2 regions of the Blautia sp. MCC269 genome follow, and region 1 is predicted to be linked to the other one. Evidence: riboswitches for the same ligand, from Rfam matches in the RefSeq annotation. Region 1 holds a riboswitch; the other holds the start of a gene.
The links. A riboswitch is a leader RNA that binds a small molecule or an ion and turns the genes downstream of it on or off. The one in region 1 is predicted to bind cobalamin.

Region 1 (8,247 bases):
ATTGTCCAGGATTACCGGACAGATGAAGTGCTGATGCTGGCCTATATGAATGAACTGGCTTTTGATACCACACTGAAATTGGGAAAAATGACATACTGGAGCCGCAGTCGGAATGAACTCTGGACCAAAGGCCTGACATCCGGCCATGTACAGTATGTAAAATCTCTTACCATTGACTGTGACAATGATACAATTCTTGCCAAGGTGGATCAGGTGGGGGCTGCCTGCCATACAGGAAACCGTACCTGTTTCTTTAAACCACTGATGAAGAAAGAGTACGATGATACCAATCCACTCCACGTATTCCAGAATGTGTACGATGTGATCACAGACCGGAAAGCGAATCCGAAGGAAGGTTCCTATACCAATTATCTTTTTGATAAGGGAATTGACAAGATCCTGAAAAAAGTCGGTGAAGAATGTACAGAGATCGTCATTGCAGCCAAAAATCCGGACAAAGAAGAGATCAAATACGAGATTTCTGATTTTCTTTATCATATGATGGTACTTATGGTGGAGAAGGGAGTCAGCTGGGAAGAGATCACCAGAGAACTGGCAAAAAGATAGAATTAAAAAAAGACATATACAATTTTGGTTAGGCATGGTATACTTATCGAAACAAAGTGCGGAAATATAAGAAAAAGGGAAAGGGAAACAGCCAATGATCAAAATTGATGACTGGGTGATCGAAAAAGGAGAAAAAGCACAAGGTAAGATTGAGATCACAGGATGCGGCATGGCAATGCCGGCTACTGTGATCTGCGGAGTGGAAGATGGACCAACGATCCTGATCACAGCAGGAATACACAGCGCCGAGTATGTGGGAATCCAGGCGGCAATGGAACTTGCGAAAGAATTTCAGCCGGAGGAACTGAAGGGAAATGTGATCATCATTCCGCTGGTCAATGTCAGTGGATTTGAACATCGTACCATGAGTATGGTTTATGAGGACAGTAAGAATCTGAACCGCGTTTTTCCTGGAGATCCTGAGGGAACAGCTGCAGACCGCATTGCCTATACCATGGTGACGAAACTTTTTTCCATAACGGACTATTATATTGATCTGCACAGCGGAGACGGATACGAGCAACTTCATCCATATGTTTATTATGTAGGCGTTGTAGATGAAGAGACCGCGGAGAAGTCCTTACATATGGCAAGGCATATCGGTGTAAAATACGTAGTTCGTTCCACAACCGCTACAGGTGGTGCCTACAATTATGCCTCTTCTCTTGGCATTCCAAGCATTCTCATAGAGAGGGGCGGACACAGCTACTGGACCTGGGAGGAAGTAGAACAGGATAAAAGAGACGTCCGTCACCTTGTTTTTCATCTCCAGGGAAAGGCGTGTCATGGTCTGAAGCATTACCGTCAGATGCTTCTTGAAAATGTAGTCTATGAATATGCGCCGTATACCGGATGCTGGTATCCGTCCAAGAAGCCTGGAGAATACTTTTTTAAGGGGGAAGAACTGGGTGAACTGAGAGATTACTATGGGAATTTACTTTACACATCTATTGCAACTGAAAACGGAGTCGTACTTTATCAAACAGCCAGTCTGAACATTATTGAAGACGGACCAATGATCGCATATGCAGCGATCACGGAGACTCTGACCTGATATTTGCAGAGCTTTTCCACCAAAAATTGTTTTATTCAATTCCTATAGAAACGATAAGAAAACCGGATTTTACCGTTTGCTGTTCTATTTGCAAAAACAAACGTGTAAAATCCGTATTTTTTTGACAGATCGGATAAATTCAGTTGTTAAATACCTAACGGGGTATATGTACAATTCAAATAACTTTGACAAAATTGATAAATATTCTAAAAATATAACATTTTTCTATAGACAAACTCCGTGGATCTATCATATAATAATGCGCGTAATTTAACAGCATTTGCTGATTTTTACATCAGTCGTTGCAAGTTCCGAGAGGATTAATAGGGAAACCGGTATAAATCCGGTACGATCCCGTCACTGTAATGGGGAATCCTCAGATAAAATACCACTGGCCGGGTGCGTGAGAAATAGGGCCGGGAAGGTGTCTGAGGGTGAGGAGCCTGAGTCAGGAGACCTGCTTGTAATTGTTTTAAGATGATTCTTACGGAAGATAGGAAGCATGTTTTTTTGTGTGTGCCCGTATTTCGTCACGGGCTTTTTTCGTGCGTATTTCTAAAATTCCATGCATTTTCTGCATATAAAGAATCCCATTATAGTTTTATTATTATCTTATATAAGTTGAAACGGCTATGCTAAAAATCACATCAAATGAGGAAAGGAGTAAAACGTGACAAAGAAACAAGTAGGAAAAAGATTTCTCCAGATTATCATTGTATTATTTGGAATCAGCTTTTTCACATTTGGACTGACCTACCTGTCACCTGGTGATCCTGCGGAGATCATGTTGACAGAGTGTGGTAATCTTCCAACACCGGAACTTCTGGAACAGACAAGACATGATCTCGGCCTTGACCAGCCATTTCTTGTGCAGTATGGTTCCTGGCTGAAAGGTGTTGTAACAGGAGATATGGGACAGTCCTATTCTTTCAAAATGCCGGTAACAGATAAACTGGTATCCTGTTTCTGGCCCACACTGAAGATGTCACTGCTGGCACTTCTGATGATGGTCATTATTTCCATACCACTTGGAATTCTGGCCGCTGTATATCAGAACAAATTCCCGGATTATTTTGTAAGAGGGATTACTTTTGTGGGAGTATCTGTTCCAAGCTTCTGGCTGGGGCTGATCCTTCTCAGTATCTTCGGTGTTCAGCTTCGCTGGATCAACGTGGCAGGAGGCAGTACAGATTTCAAATCCATGATTCTTCCGGCGCTCACCCTTGCACTTGCCATGTCTGCAAAATATACCCGACAGGTAAGAAGTGCGGTACTGGAGGAACTTCACCAGGATTATGTAACAGGTGCGAGAATGCGTGGAATTAAGGAAAGCGTAATTCTCTGGAAACATGTTCTTCCTAATGTAATGCTTCCGCTGGTAACGCTGCTGGGTCTTTCCCTTGGAAGCCTTCTTGGAGGTACCGCAGTTGTAGAGATCATTTACAACTGGCCGGGAATGGGAAATATGGCAGTAAAGGCAATTTCCTGTCGTGACTATCCTCTTGTACAGGGCTATGTACTCTGGATCGCGATCCTGTACATGTGCATCAACCTGCTTGTGGATCTGTCCTACACTTATCTCGATCCAAGACTTAAGGAGGATAGATAATTGAAAAAAGTATTACGAATATTCAAAGAAAACAAACAATTCACTCTTTTCTTTATTCTGGGTCTTGTGGTGATCGGTGTTGCGATCTTTGCACCGCAGCTTTCCCCATATGATCCGTTGGATGCAGTTATGACCGAATCACTGCAGGAGCCGAGCTCCGCCCATCCATTTGGAACAGACAAACTTGGGCGAGATCTTCTTTCCCGTGTTATTTTCGGAACAAGAACGTCTCTGATCATGACCTTATGTCTGGTTGCGGTGATTTTTGTGATCGGTACATTTTTAGGAGTTATTGCCGGATATTTTGGCGGTATTGTAGATGCGGTGATCATGCGCATTGCGGATATGATGATTTCCTTCCCGGGCCTTGTGCTGGCCATCGCCATTGCCGGTATGCTGGGACCGAACCTTGTCAATGCCGTTATCTCCATCGCGGCTGTAAGCTGGACGAAATATGCCCGTCTTGCAAGAAGTATGGTTCTGAAAGTCAAGAAGAGTCTTTACATAGAGGCAGCTGTGGTAAACGGAACAAAGACCTGGAAGATTCTTCTTGTACATGTTCTTCCAAACATGGTAACACAGATGGTGGTAACTGCGGCAGCAGATATCGGAACCATGATGCTGGAGCTGGCTTCCCTTTCTTTCCTGGGATTTGGTGCAACTGCGCCGACACCGGAGTGGGGACTGATGCTCAACGAGGGAAGAACCTACATGGCAAAAGCGCCATGGCTTATGATCTACCCTGGTATTGCCATTGTGATCTGCGTGGTTGTTTTCAACATGCTTGGAGACAGCATCCGCGACGTACTGGATCCACGCCAGGATTAATAAAACATTTTCTGTAACAAACCAACACCCTATTATTAGTATATTTATCTTTAGGAGGATGAAATGAGAAATAACGTAGTTAAAAAAGTGCTGGCTGCTACACTTGCATGTATGATGACTTTTTCCATGACAACAGTGGCTCAGGCAAAAGGTGACAAAAACAGCGATAAGGAAATCACAATCGGAGTAACAAGCTTTGCAGATACACTGGAGCCGACAGAGCAGTATTTCAGCTGGGTTGTATCCCGTTATGCAATCGGTGAGTGCCTTACAAAATTCGATGAGCACGGTGAGATCGTTCCATGTCTTGCAGAAGAGTGGGATAACAGCGAAGATGGAAAAACATGGACATTCAAGATCCGTGAGGGCGTAAAATTCTCCAACGGTGATGACATGACACCGGAGATGGTAAAAGCTTCCATCGAGCGTACTGCCGAGAAGAGCGACCGAGTTCCGGAGTTCTTTGATCTTGATAACATCGAAGTTGACGGACAGAACCTGATTTTCCACCTGAACAGAGCTAACGCAAACATGGCTGGCTGCCTTGCAGACCCGCTGTTCCTCATTGTTGATACAAATGTCGATGATTCCACATTTGCAATGGAAGGACCGATCTGTACAGGACCTTACGCAGTAGAGTCTTTCAGCCCGACAGACTCCTGTGTTGTAGTAAAGAATGAGAACTACTGGGATGGCGAAGTTCCCCTTGACAAAGTTACACTGAAATGTGTGGATGACCAGACAACACGTTCCATGGCTCTTCAGACAGGTGAGATCGATATCGCTTACAACCTGAAAACAGAGAACCTGGTTGAGTTCGAGGGAAATGACAACTATGATATTCAGGAACTTCAGTCTCTTCGTTCCACCTATGCGTTTATGAACCAGAACGAGGATCATGCACTCAGCGACAAGGCACTTCGCCAGGCACTTCTCCGCGGACTTGACAAAGAGACATACTGTAACACTCTTCTTGAGGGTGGTGCAACAGCTGGTAAAGCACCGGTTCCGCCAACACTTGACTTTGGATTTGATGATCTGAACGATGAGAATGCTTACGATCCGGATGGTGCAAAGAAGATTCTTGAGGAAGCTGGATACAAAGATGTTGACGGTGACGGATTTGTAGAGACTCCGGACGGAGATCCGCTTGTTCTTGATTTCGTTATTTACACAAGCCGTGCAGAGCTTGGTGTATACGCACAGGCAGCACAGGCCAGCCTGAAAGAGATCGGTATCAATGTAAACCTGAATACTGTAAGTTATGAGACACTTCTTGACATGAGAGATTCCGGTCAGTATGACCTTCTGATCTGGAACGTACTGGTTGCCAACACAGGTGATCCGGAGAACTACTTAAGAGAGAACTGGTACAGCTCTTCCTCAAACAATACTGCAGGATACAACAATCCGGATGTAGATAAGCTTCTTGATGAGCTTGCTCAGACATTCGATGAGGATGCAAGAAAAGATCTGATCATCGACATCCAGCAGGATATTATGGATGATGCAGCAACTGTATTCTTCGGTTATGAGACAACTTATCTCTTCTCCAATAAGAAAGTAACTGGAGTTAAGATGTATCCGATGGATTACTACTGGCTGACAAAGGATATCACTCTTGCCGAGTAAAGGAGCGTTTATTTATGCTTGAAATCAAGGATCTTTCTGTTCAGTACGGAAAGCAGGCACCTACCATTGAGCATTTCAATCTTTCCATGAAGAAGGGTGAGATCATCAGTGTTGTAGGAGAGAGTGGAAGTGGAAAAACAACCGTGATCCGTGCTGTCCTCGGCGCTCTTGCCGGGGGTGGCCGGGTCAGTGCCGGTGATATTCAGTTCAACGGACATTCCCTGCTTTCCAATACCAAGGATGAATGGAGAAATTTAAGAGGTACCCGCATTTCCATGATTTTTCAGGATTGTGGTGGAACCCTGAATCCGATCCGCAAGATCGGAAGCCAGTATGTGGAGTATATTTGTACACATACTGACGTATCCAAAGCAGAAGCATGGAAAAAAGGCTGCTCCATGCTTCAGAAAATGCGTCTTCCAGACGCGGAAAATATCATGAAAAGTTATCCTCACCAGCTTTCCGGTGGTATGCGCCAGCGAGTTGGTATTGCCATGGCTATGACTTTTAACCCGGAACTGCTTCTTGCAGATGAGCCGACCAGTGCCCTGGATGTAACCACGCAGGCACAGATCGTACGCCAGATGATGGAGCTCCGTGATGATTTCGGAACCGGCATCATCATCGTTACCCATAACATTGGTGTAGCGGCTTATATGGCCGATCAGCTGGTTGTTATGCAGCACGGAAAAGTTGTGGATCAGGGAACACGTGATGAAGTCATGAATCATCCGACCAGTGACTATACAAAGAAACTGCTGGCTGCAGTGCCGGAAATGGAGGGACAGCGTTATGTTTAAGGAATCCGATATCGTGCTCAGTGCAAAACATATCGTAAAACAGTTCCCGGCTTCCGGTGGCAGAACATTGACAGCCTGCAATGATGTGAACTTGAATGTTTATAAAGGAAAGACTCTGGGAATCGTAGGAGAGAGTGGCTGTGGTAAATCCACCTTTGTCCGTATGGTCATCTCTCTTGACAAGCCGACCAGTGGCGAGATCCTTTATCATGGAAAAAATCTCTCCAATCTTTCCAAGAAAGAAACCTGGCTGAACCGTCAGAATATGCAGATGGTATTCCAGGATCCACTGGCATCTTTTGACCCGAAAATGAAGATCGTGGATATTCTTACAGAGCCGCTGATCAATTACGGGAAACTGAAAAGAAGCGAAAAAGAAGCCAAAGCCAGAGAACTTCTGAAAATGGTAGAACTTCCCGGAGATTTTGTAGACCGCTATCCTCATAACATGAGTGGTGGTCAGAGACAGCGTATCAGTATTGCACGTGCACTTTCCCTGGAACCGGAGATCCTGGTGTGTGATGAGGCGACTTCTGCACTTGACGTTTCTGTACAGGAGTCCGTGATCCAGCTGCTGGTACGTCTCCAGAAGGAGAAAAACATCAGCATGCTCTTTATCTGCCATGACCTGGCGCTGATCCGTTCTTTTGCTCATCAGATCGCGGTAATGTATCTTGGAAATATCGTGGAGGTAATTCCAGGAGAGGATGTTGCAGAAAAATCTCTTCATCCATATACACAGGCTCTTCTTGGCGCTCAGTTTTCCATTCATATGGATCAGAACAAAAAGATCGAGAGTATTGAAAGTGAGGCTCCAAGCCCTCTGGATGTTCCTCATGGCTGCCCGTTCCAGAATCGCTGTGAGCACTGCATGGAGAAATGTAAGACGATCCGTCCGGTGCTTACAGAGGTAGAGTCCGGACATGAAGTAGCCTGCCATTATGTAACTGAGAAATAAAGAAAGGCAAAAAACAGTATGACATTAAAAAACTTTAAAGTACTGGGCATTCTGCTGTTGTTGCTTGCCGTTTTTGCAGTTGGCGGGAAAAAAGTTTCCGCTGCTGTGGAAGACGGAGATGTTCAATATACAATAGGTGTTGTAGTATATAATCAGAACAGCCCGGAAATGAACATGTTTATGAACTATTACAGAGAATATATCCAGCAGGGATTTCCGGTAAAGTTCTATTTTTCAGGCAGCATTAATTCTGCAGAGGACGAGATCAATTTTATCCGCGCAATGAAGCTGCAGGGCGTAAGCGGAATCATTTCTTTTTATGGACAGGATATTCAGAAGATTGTAGAAGCCTGTGATGAAGAAGAAATGTATTATGTTCTTGGTTCCGGAAGTATCAGCGATGAAGATTATGACAAGGTAAAAACCAGCCCGTATTTTCTTGGAAGTGTAGGACCGGATGCAAAGGCAGATTATGAAGCCGGCTACAATATGGCAGATTATTTTGCAGATGCAGATACCAGCAGTTATATTGTGCTGACCGGTGGTTCTTCCGCAGGAAACTACATGCACCTTCAGAGAACCATTGGTGTTCTGGAAGGACTGGCTGAAAAAGAAGGACTGACTTATTCGGAGGATGTTGAAAAACTTGCGTCATCTGAGAAAACAACGGTTGTAGATGCAGGAAAGGATGATGTCAGCATTACCATCTGCCCTGGATATATGACAGATCCGAAAGGAATCAATAACCTGAAACATGCTTTTGTAGATAGAAATTATGATGCAGTTCTCTGTACCTTCA
Region 2 (8,247 bases), on a different contig from region 1:
TTTTTGGAGAAGTATCCCTTGCCGGATTTTTTCTGAATCTTCTGGTGCTTCCAAGTGTGGGCTTTGTGCTGATGGGAGGAATGGCGGCACTGTTGCTTGGAATTTTCAGTATTTCTGCTGCAAAACTGGTAATTTTGCCGGCAAGGGGACTGTTGCTTTTTTATGAATATCTATGTAGCCTTGCAGGAAAATTAAGGTGGAGCACCTGGATCGGAGGGGAACCGGAAATCTGGCAGATTCTGGTATATTATGTTTTTTTGATTACAGTTCTGTTTATGGGACAGTATATAAAAGAACCGATGAGGCGGGAACAGGAAGCGGGTATGAAATCAGAGTTATCCAGCCGGGATAAAAGAATCCCGGGAAAGATCCAAAGGAAACTCCGGACAGTCCGGGCAGCAGCCGGCGCATTGATGATAACAGGAATTCTGATCCTCGGGTTTCATCCGGCAGGAGACCTGAAGGTGACCTGCCTGGATGTGGGGCAGGGAGATGGCATCCTTGTGGAGACTCCGGATAATCACCATTTTCTTATTGACGGAGGAAGCAGCAGCCAGTCGGACCTTGGAAGATACTGCCTTCTGCCGGCTCTGAAAAGTCAGGGGATTTCTTATTTGGACGGGCTTTTTATTTCCCATACAGACAAGGATCATATCAGCGGGGCGAAGGAACTTCTGGAATATATGGGAAATGGCCTCACGACCATCCGGGCAGGATATCTGGTGCTTCCTTCATGGGCGGAAAAGCCGGAGGCTTGGGAGGAACTCTCGGATGCGGTACAAAAAGCCGGAATAAAAATTGTGACAGGAAAAAAGGGAGATGAGCTGCATTGTGGTTTGGTATCTTTTTCCATCTTGTGGCCGGAGAAAAACGCCACAGGAAAAGATGTGAATGAGGAGGCAATGGTGATGGAACTCTCGTTTGGAGAATTTCAGATGCTTTTTACCGGGGATATCGGAGCAGACACGGAGAAAAAGCTTCTGGCGTCCGGGATATTAAAGGATGTGGACTGTCTGAAAGTGGGACATCATGGTTCCCGTTATTCTACCACGGAAGCGTTTCTTGAAAAAATAAAGCCGGAACTGGCGATCATTTCCTGTTCTTCCACCAACACTTACGGGCATCCGTCGCCGGAAACCGTAGAGCGTCTGGAAGCGGCCGGAAGCCAGGTGGAATATACCATGAAAAACGGTGCCATTACTGTGGAAACCGATGGAAAAAAGCTTAAGATATATAGGTTTCGGAGGGACTGAAAAATTTTTTCAAAAACCGGAAAAAACAGGTGACTTTTGTACACACTTGTTGTAGAATAGTCAGGGTTTGTGCGAAAACGAAACATTGAAAACAGGCAACACAAGATAAGGAGTTTTTATTTATGAAATATGACGTACTGATCGTAGGAGCAGGTCCTGGAGGAATCTTTGCAGCCTATGAGCTGATGAATAATGATCCGGAGAAAAAGATCGCGGTTTTTGAAGCCGGCCATCCTCTGGAAAAAAGAAAATGTCCTATTGACGGAAAGAAAGTAAAATCTTGTATCCACTGTAAAACATGTGCAATCATGAAAGGATTTGGCGGTGCAGGCGCTTTCTCCGATGGAAAATATAATATCACCAATCAGTTTGGCGGAACGCTGTATCAGCATATTGGCAAGGATACAGCCACAGAACTGATGGAATATGTAGATAAACTGAATCTGATGTATGGTGGAGAGGGAACCAAGCTTTATTCCACCACAAACAGTGAGATCCGTAAGCTTTGTCTTCAGAACGGCCTGCATCTTCTGGATGCATCTGTCCGCCACCTGGGAACGGATATCAACTATGTAGTACTTCAGAATCTCTATGACAAGATGAAAGCCCATGTAGATTTCTATTTTGACGCGTCCGTTGACAAAGTGGAGAAAACAGAAGACGGCTATGCAGTTGTTGTAGGTGATGAGCGTTACGAGGGAACTTACTGCATCATCTCCGCGGGACGAAGCGGAAGTAAATGGATGGAGACTGTATGTACAGATCTTAAGATCCCCACACTTTCCAACCGTGTGGATATCGGTGTCCGTGTGGAGCTTCCGGCAGAGGTGTTCAGCCGTCTGACCGATGAGCTTTACGAGAGCAAGATCGTTTACAGAACCGAGAAGTTTGAGGATATGGTCCGTACTTTCTGTATGAACCCGAGAGGTGTTGTGGTTAATGAGAACACCAATGGAATCATCACAGTAAACGGCCACAGCTATGAAGATCCTGCAAAACACACCAACAATACAAACTTTGCGCTTCTGGTATCCAAACATTTCTCAGAGCCGTTCCATGACAGCAACGGATATGGTGAGAGCATCGCAAGACTTTCCAACATGCTTGGCGGTGGTGTTATGGTACAGCGTTTCGGAGATCTGATCCGTGGAAGACGAAGCACAAAAGCACGTATTGAGGAAAGCTTCGTAACACCGACTCTTTCCGCAACACCGGGAGACTTAAGCCTTGTTATGCCGAAGCGTATCCTGGATGGAATCATCGAGATGATCTATGCTCTGGATAAGATCGCACCTGGAACAGCAGATGACGATACTCTGCTTTATGGTGTTGAGGTTAAATTCTACAACATGGAAGTTGAGATCGATGAGAATCTGGAAACCTGCCACAAAGGTCTCTTTGTTATCGGAGACTGCAGCGGTGTGACACATTCTCTTTCCCATGCATCCGCCAGCGGTATCTATGTAGCCAGATACCTGGAGCAGGAGTACTTCAGTAAATAATATGAGCGGCCCTTTTCTGCTGTCACAGTGATGGCGGAAAGGGGCTGCTTTTATGTTGTAGGAAATCACTGTACCATAAATAAAAAACATAAATCATATAAAACCATGCATAATGTGCATGAATATTGAAAGGAGTATGTTGAAAATAACTGACAAATGCAGGGGAAGCACCATAATTCGTCCGACAGCAATCTTGACAATTTTGTGATTTTGTGGTAAAAGAATAAGTAACCAGGTAAAATCGAATATGTACAAATGTTATGGCAATAAGGTTGCGTCCAGTCGGATGTGCAAAAGAGAATCCGGTGAGAATCCGGAACGATACCGTCACTGTGAACGGGGAGCTGTTTTTAAATACCACTGGGAAACCGGGAAGGGAAAGCAGTGTGGAACCAAGTCAGGAGAACTGCCTTATTGTGAGATCCAGGATTCGCGGTCTACGAATCTGTATTCTCAATAACAATACAGAACTTCTTTTTATGTGTATTGCGAGAGAATCGTGTGTGAGCAGGCGGCCGCAGAAAGCAGCCGTTTTTTTGTACATATCAGTATTCTGGAAATACATGAAAAGAGGACGATAAGAAATGAAAAGAAAAACAATGTTAGCTCTGATGCTCGCAGTTTCCATGACATGCTCTATGGGTGCAGCTACAACAGCAATGGCAGCAGATGATTCCGCTACAGAAGAGAGCGCAGATGAGAGTACTGAGGCAGCTGATACCACAGAGGCTTCTGATGAAGACCAGAAAGCAGCTGACAATGTAGCAGCTCTGATCGACAAGATCTATGTTCAGGAGAGAACTGACACAACAGATGAGGATTGCAAGGCAGCCAAAGAAGCATGGGATGCTCTGACAGACGCTCAGAAAGAACTGGTAGAGGGCGAGAACGCTGATCCGGATTACTTCGGACGTGACACAGGAGACGCTTCCAAGGACGATCCGCGTAACCAGGATGAGATCGGTGAGAATGAACTTCTTGTTGTAAGCTTTGGTACTTCCTTCAATGACAGCCGTGCAGAGGATGTCAAAGGAATCGAGGATGCTCTTGCAGAAGCTTATCCGGACTGGTCTGTAAGAAGAGCATTTACAGCACAGATCATCATCAACCATGTAGAGGCAAGAGATGATGAAGTGATCGATAACATGCAGCAGGCTCTTGACCGTGCAGTAGAGAATGGTGTTAAGAATCTGGTTGTACAGCCTACTCATCTGATGCATGGTGCTGAGTACGATGAGATGACAGAAGCGATCAATGGCTATAAAGATAAATTCGAGTCTGTAGCTATCGCAGAGCCAATGCTCGGTGAGGTTGGAGACGATGCAACCGTGATCAACGATGACAAGAAAGCCGTTGCTCAGGCAATCACAGATGAGGCTTGCAAAGAAGCCGGATTTGACAGCATGGATGCAGCAGCTGAGGCTGGCACAGCATTCGTATTCATGGGACATGGAACATCTCATACAGCTAACATTACATACGATCAGATGCAGACACAGATGGAAAACCTTGGATTCAAGAACGCATTCATCGGTACTGTAGAGGGTAAACCGGAAGATACAGCCTGCGACAAGGTTATCGAGAAGGTAAAAGAGGCAGGATACAAGAACGTTGTTCTTCGTCCGCTGATGGTTGTTGCCGGAGACCATGCAAACAACGATATGGCCGGTGATGATGAGGATTCCTGGAAGAGCCAGTTTGTAGCATCCGGAAACTTCGAGAATGTTGATACACAGATCGCAGGTCTTGGACGTATCGAGGCTGTTGAGCAGCTTTATGTAGATCATACAAAAGCAGCTATCGACTCCATCGGAAGCACAGATGAGTCCGCAGATTCTGACGCAGCAGCAGATACAGAGGCTGATTCCGCTGAGGATTCCGCAGAATAATAAATATGAAACGATCTGAGTGAGCTCAGATACCTATAAGAAATCCATGTAACTGCCCGGAAAGATCAGGAAGACTGTCTTCCGGGCAGATTGCTGTATCTATGGAAGGGAGAAGATTATTATGAAAAAACGTTATGTAAACTTAATCCTTGCAATGGTAAGTGCATCAGCCATGGCCCTTGGCTCTGTGCCTGCAATGGCTGCAACAGATTCCGCAAAAACCGAATCTGCCAAAAACGATTCCAAAGAGGATGCAGAAGCTTCCAATGAGAAAGAGGCAGACGCAGCCAAGACAGATACCCTAGAAGATGGTGTTTATACAGCAGAGTTTGACACAGACAGCAGTATGTTCCATGTAAATGAGGCCAATGACGAAAAAGGAGAGCTTACGGTCAAAGATGGCAAGATGACCATCCATGTAAGCCTGGTTTCCAAGAAGATCGTAAATCTGTTTGCAGGAACTGCAGAAGATGCACAGAAGGATGGCGCCGAGATCATTGAACCTACCACAGATACAGTAAAATACAGCGACGGTTATACAGAGGAAGTTTACGGGTTTGATATCCCGGTACCTGCCATTGATGAGGAATTTGATGTGGCACTTCTGGGAGAAAAAGGTAAATGGTATGACCATAAAGTCAGCGTCAAAAATCCTGTAAAGACAGGTGATGTGGAAGAAACAACTGATGATACAGACAAAAAAGAAGACTCCTCCGACAAGGAGAACGCAGAAAAAGCAGATGTTTCCAAAGATGAGAAAACTTCCGATGACAAGAAATCTGAGGGAAAAAAGCTGGAAGATCTGAAACTGGAAGACGGAACTTACGAATTTGATGTAACCCTCACAGGCGGAACCGGAAGAGCAACGGTAGAATCTCCGGCCAAAGTAGAGATCAAAGACAAAGAAGCTACAGCAACCATCATCTGGAGCAGCCCGAATTACGATTACATGATCGTGGATGGCGAAAAATATGAGCCGGTGAACAAAGACGGAAATTCCACATTTGAGATTCCGGTGACTGTTTTTGACACAGAGATGGAAGTGACTGCAGATACCGTAGCCATGAGTACTCCTCACGAGATCGACTACACCTTGAACTTTGATTCTTCAAGCATGAAAAAGGAAGAAAAATGAAAAAAATAATTTCATACATATTTCTGACGCTGACGCTTGTTCTGGGCTGCGCGTTTGCCGTGCAGGCCGCAGAGACAGAACATAAGCCAGCGGATATTCCGGGCCTCACTTTCGACCACAGCATGGAGCTTTCCTATGCCAAGGAATTCAATGTGGATTACTATAACGACGGCTATGCACTGATCACCATCGATCAGGAAGGGCAGTTTCTTGTAGTTCCCGAGGGAAAAGAAGCACCGGAGGGACTGGATTCTGATATTGCAGTCTTAAAACAGCCGTTAAACAACATTTATCTGGTTGCAACTTCGGCCATGGATCTTTTCCGGGCCATTGACGGGATCGACAGCATCAAACTTTCCGGAACCAAGGAAGACGGATGGTATATCCAGGAAGCCAAAGACGCCATGGAGCAGAAAAAGATGATCTACGCCGGCAAGTACAGTGCCCCGGATTATGAGCTGATTTTGAACGAAGGCTGTGACCTTGCCATTGAATCCACCATGATCCATCACAATCCGGAAGTCCAGGAGAAACTGGAACAGTTCGGAATCCCTGTAATGGTGGAACGTTCCAGCTATGAAAGCCATCCCCTTGGAAGAACCGAGTGGATGAAACTTTACGCAGTCCTTCTTGGAAAAGAAGATGTGGCAGAAAAAGTTTTCAAAGAGCAGACAGACAAACTGGATAACGTGCTTACAGCAGATAAAACAGATAAGACCGTAGCGTTCTTTTATATCAACTCCGTAGGCGCGGTAAATGTAAGAAAAAGCGGCGACTATGTTTCAGAGATGATCTCCCTTGCAGGTGGAAATTACGTTCCGGAAGATACGGGAGAGAGTGACAATGCCCTTTCCACCATGAACATGCAGATGGAAGAATTCTATGCCAAGGCAAAAGATGCGGATTATATCATCTACAACAGTACCATTGACGGAGAGCTTCAGACCATCGATGAACTTCTTTCCAAAAGCGAGCTCCTTGCGGATTTCAAGGCAGTGAAGAACGGAAATGTCTGGTGCACAGGCAAAAACCTTTTCCAGGAGACCACAGGACTTGGAACCATGATCGAGGATATCCACACCATGCTGACCACGGATGATGATTCCCTAGATAACCTGACTTACATGCACAAACTGAAATAAACGAAAATACGGCTTTACACGAATTACACCACAGAAGAGGAGTGTACCAGAAAAAATGAATGACAGAAAACGCGCGGTCCGATATGGGATCTCTTTTGTGATCCTTGCGGTACTTTTGATCTTTTTATTTATATGGAATGTAAATTCCGGAAGTATCCACCTCTCTGTGCAGGAGATCCTGAATATCATATTCCGGCATCAGGGAGATGAAACTTCTTATAATATTGTCTGGGAGATCCGTCTTCCAAGAATTCTGGCAGTTATCATCCTCGGCGGAGCACTTTCTGTTTCCGGATTTCTGCTGCAGACCTTTTTTAATAACCCTATCGCGGGACCTTTCGTGTTGGGAATTTCTTCCGGAGCCAAGCTGATTGTGGCTTTTCTGATGATCTTTCTTTTGAGCAGATCGGTATCCATCGGTTCCGGAGCCATGATCCTGGCTGCTTTTGCCGGTTCCATGATCTCCATGGGCTTTGTGCTTCTTGTGGCAAAAAAAGTCCACAATATGTCCATGCTGGTCATCAGTGGTGTTATGATCGGTTATATCTGTTCGGCCATCACGGACTTTGTGGTGACGTTTGCGGATGATTCCAACATCGTGAATCTCCACAACTGGTCACTGGGAAGTTTTTCCGGTATGACCTGGGGCAATGTGCGTACTATGGCTGTGGTGGTATTTCTTACCATGGTGATCGTATTTTTTATGTCAAAACCCATCAGCGCTTATCAGCTGGGCGAGACTTACGCACAGAATATGGGAGTTAATATCAAAGTGTTCCGGATCCTTCTGATTCTGCTTTCAAGTATTCTTTCTGCCTGTGTGACTGCATTTGCAGGGCCGATCTCTTTCGTGGGAATCGCTGTGCCCCACATTGCAAAAAGTCTTTTAAAAACAGCAAAACCGCTGCTTGTGATCCCGGCCTGTTTCTTAGGCGGTGCAGTGTTCTGCCTGTTCTGTGACCTGATTGCAAGAACCGTATTTGCACCGACGGAGCTGAGCATCAGTTCTGTGACGGCAGTTTTCGGAGCACCGGTAGTTATCTATATCATGATTCGCAGACAGCAGAGGATATAAACCATGAAATCATATTTTTTTTATACCGATCAGCTGACCGTAGGGTATGACGGAAAACCGCTGATCAAAGAGATCAATATTCAGCTAAATAAAGGAGAAATCCTCACACTGATCGGTCCCAACGGCGCCGGAAAATCCACGATCCTGAAGAGTATCACAAGACAGCTTTCCCTGATCAGTGGAACCGTATATCTGGAACAGGAACAGATGAGCCGCATGACAAACAAAGAAGTTTCCAGGAAGCTAGCTGT

Region 2: another riboswitch for cobalamin. It lies ahead of GPK88_RS00270 (sirohydrochlorin cobaltochelatase); the one in region 1 lies ahead of nikB (nickel ABC transporter permease).

Annotation. Positions count from the first base shown of each region.
Region 1 covers NZ_WQQE01000039.1:148,865-157,111, forward strand. Annotated here, with positions in the region: gene hisIE (bifunctional phosphoribosyl-AMP cyclohydrolase/phosphoribosyl-ATP diphosphatase HisIE) at 1-567, shown strand, start outside; gene GPK88_RS13465 (M14 family metallopeptidase) at 662-1,621, shown strand; cobalamin riboswitch at 1,911-2,100, shown strand; gene nikB (nickel ABC transporter permease) at 2,292-3,230, shown strand; gene nikC (nickel transporter permease) at 3,231-4,058, shown strand; gene GPK88_RS13480 (ABC transporter substrate-binding protein) at 4,122-5,690, shown strand; gene GPK88_RS13485 (ABC transporter ATP-binding protein) at 5,705-6,490, shown strand; gene GPK88_RS13490 (ABC transporter ATP-binding protein) at 6,483-7,448, shown strand; gene GPK88_RS13495 (type 1 periplasmic-binding domain-containing protein) at 7,467-8,247, shown strand, end outside.
Region 2 covers NZ_WQQE01000001.1:56,223-64,469, reverse strand. Annotated here, with positions in the region: gene GPK88_RS00280 (DNA internalization-related competence protein ComEC/Rec2) at 1-1,253, shown strand, start outside; gene GPK88_RS00275 (NAD(P)/FAD-dependent oxidoreductase) at 1,376-2,755, shown strand; cobalamin riboswitch at 3,008-3,183, shown strand; gene GPK88_RS00270 (sirohydrochlorin cobaltochelatase) at 3,340-4,644, shown strand; gene GPK88_RS00265 (hypothetical protein) at 4,766-5,779, shown strand; gene GPK88_RS00260 (ABC transporter substrate-binding protein) at 5,776-6,921, shown strand; gene GPK88_RS00255 (FecCD family ABC transporter permease) at 6,977-7,996, shown strand; gene GPK88_RS00250 (ATP-binding cassette domain-containing protein) at 8,000-8,247, shown strand, end outside.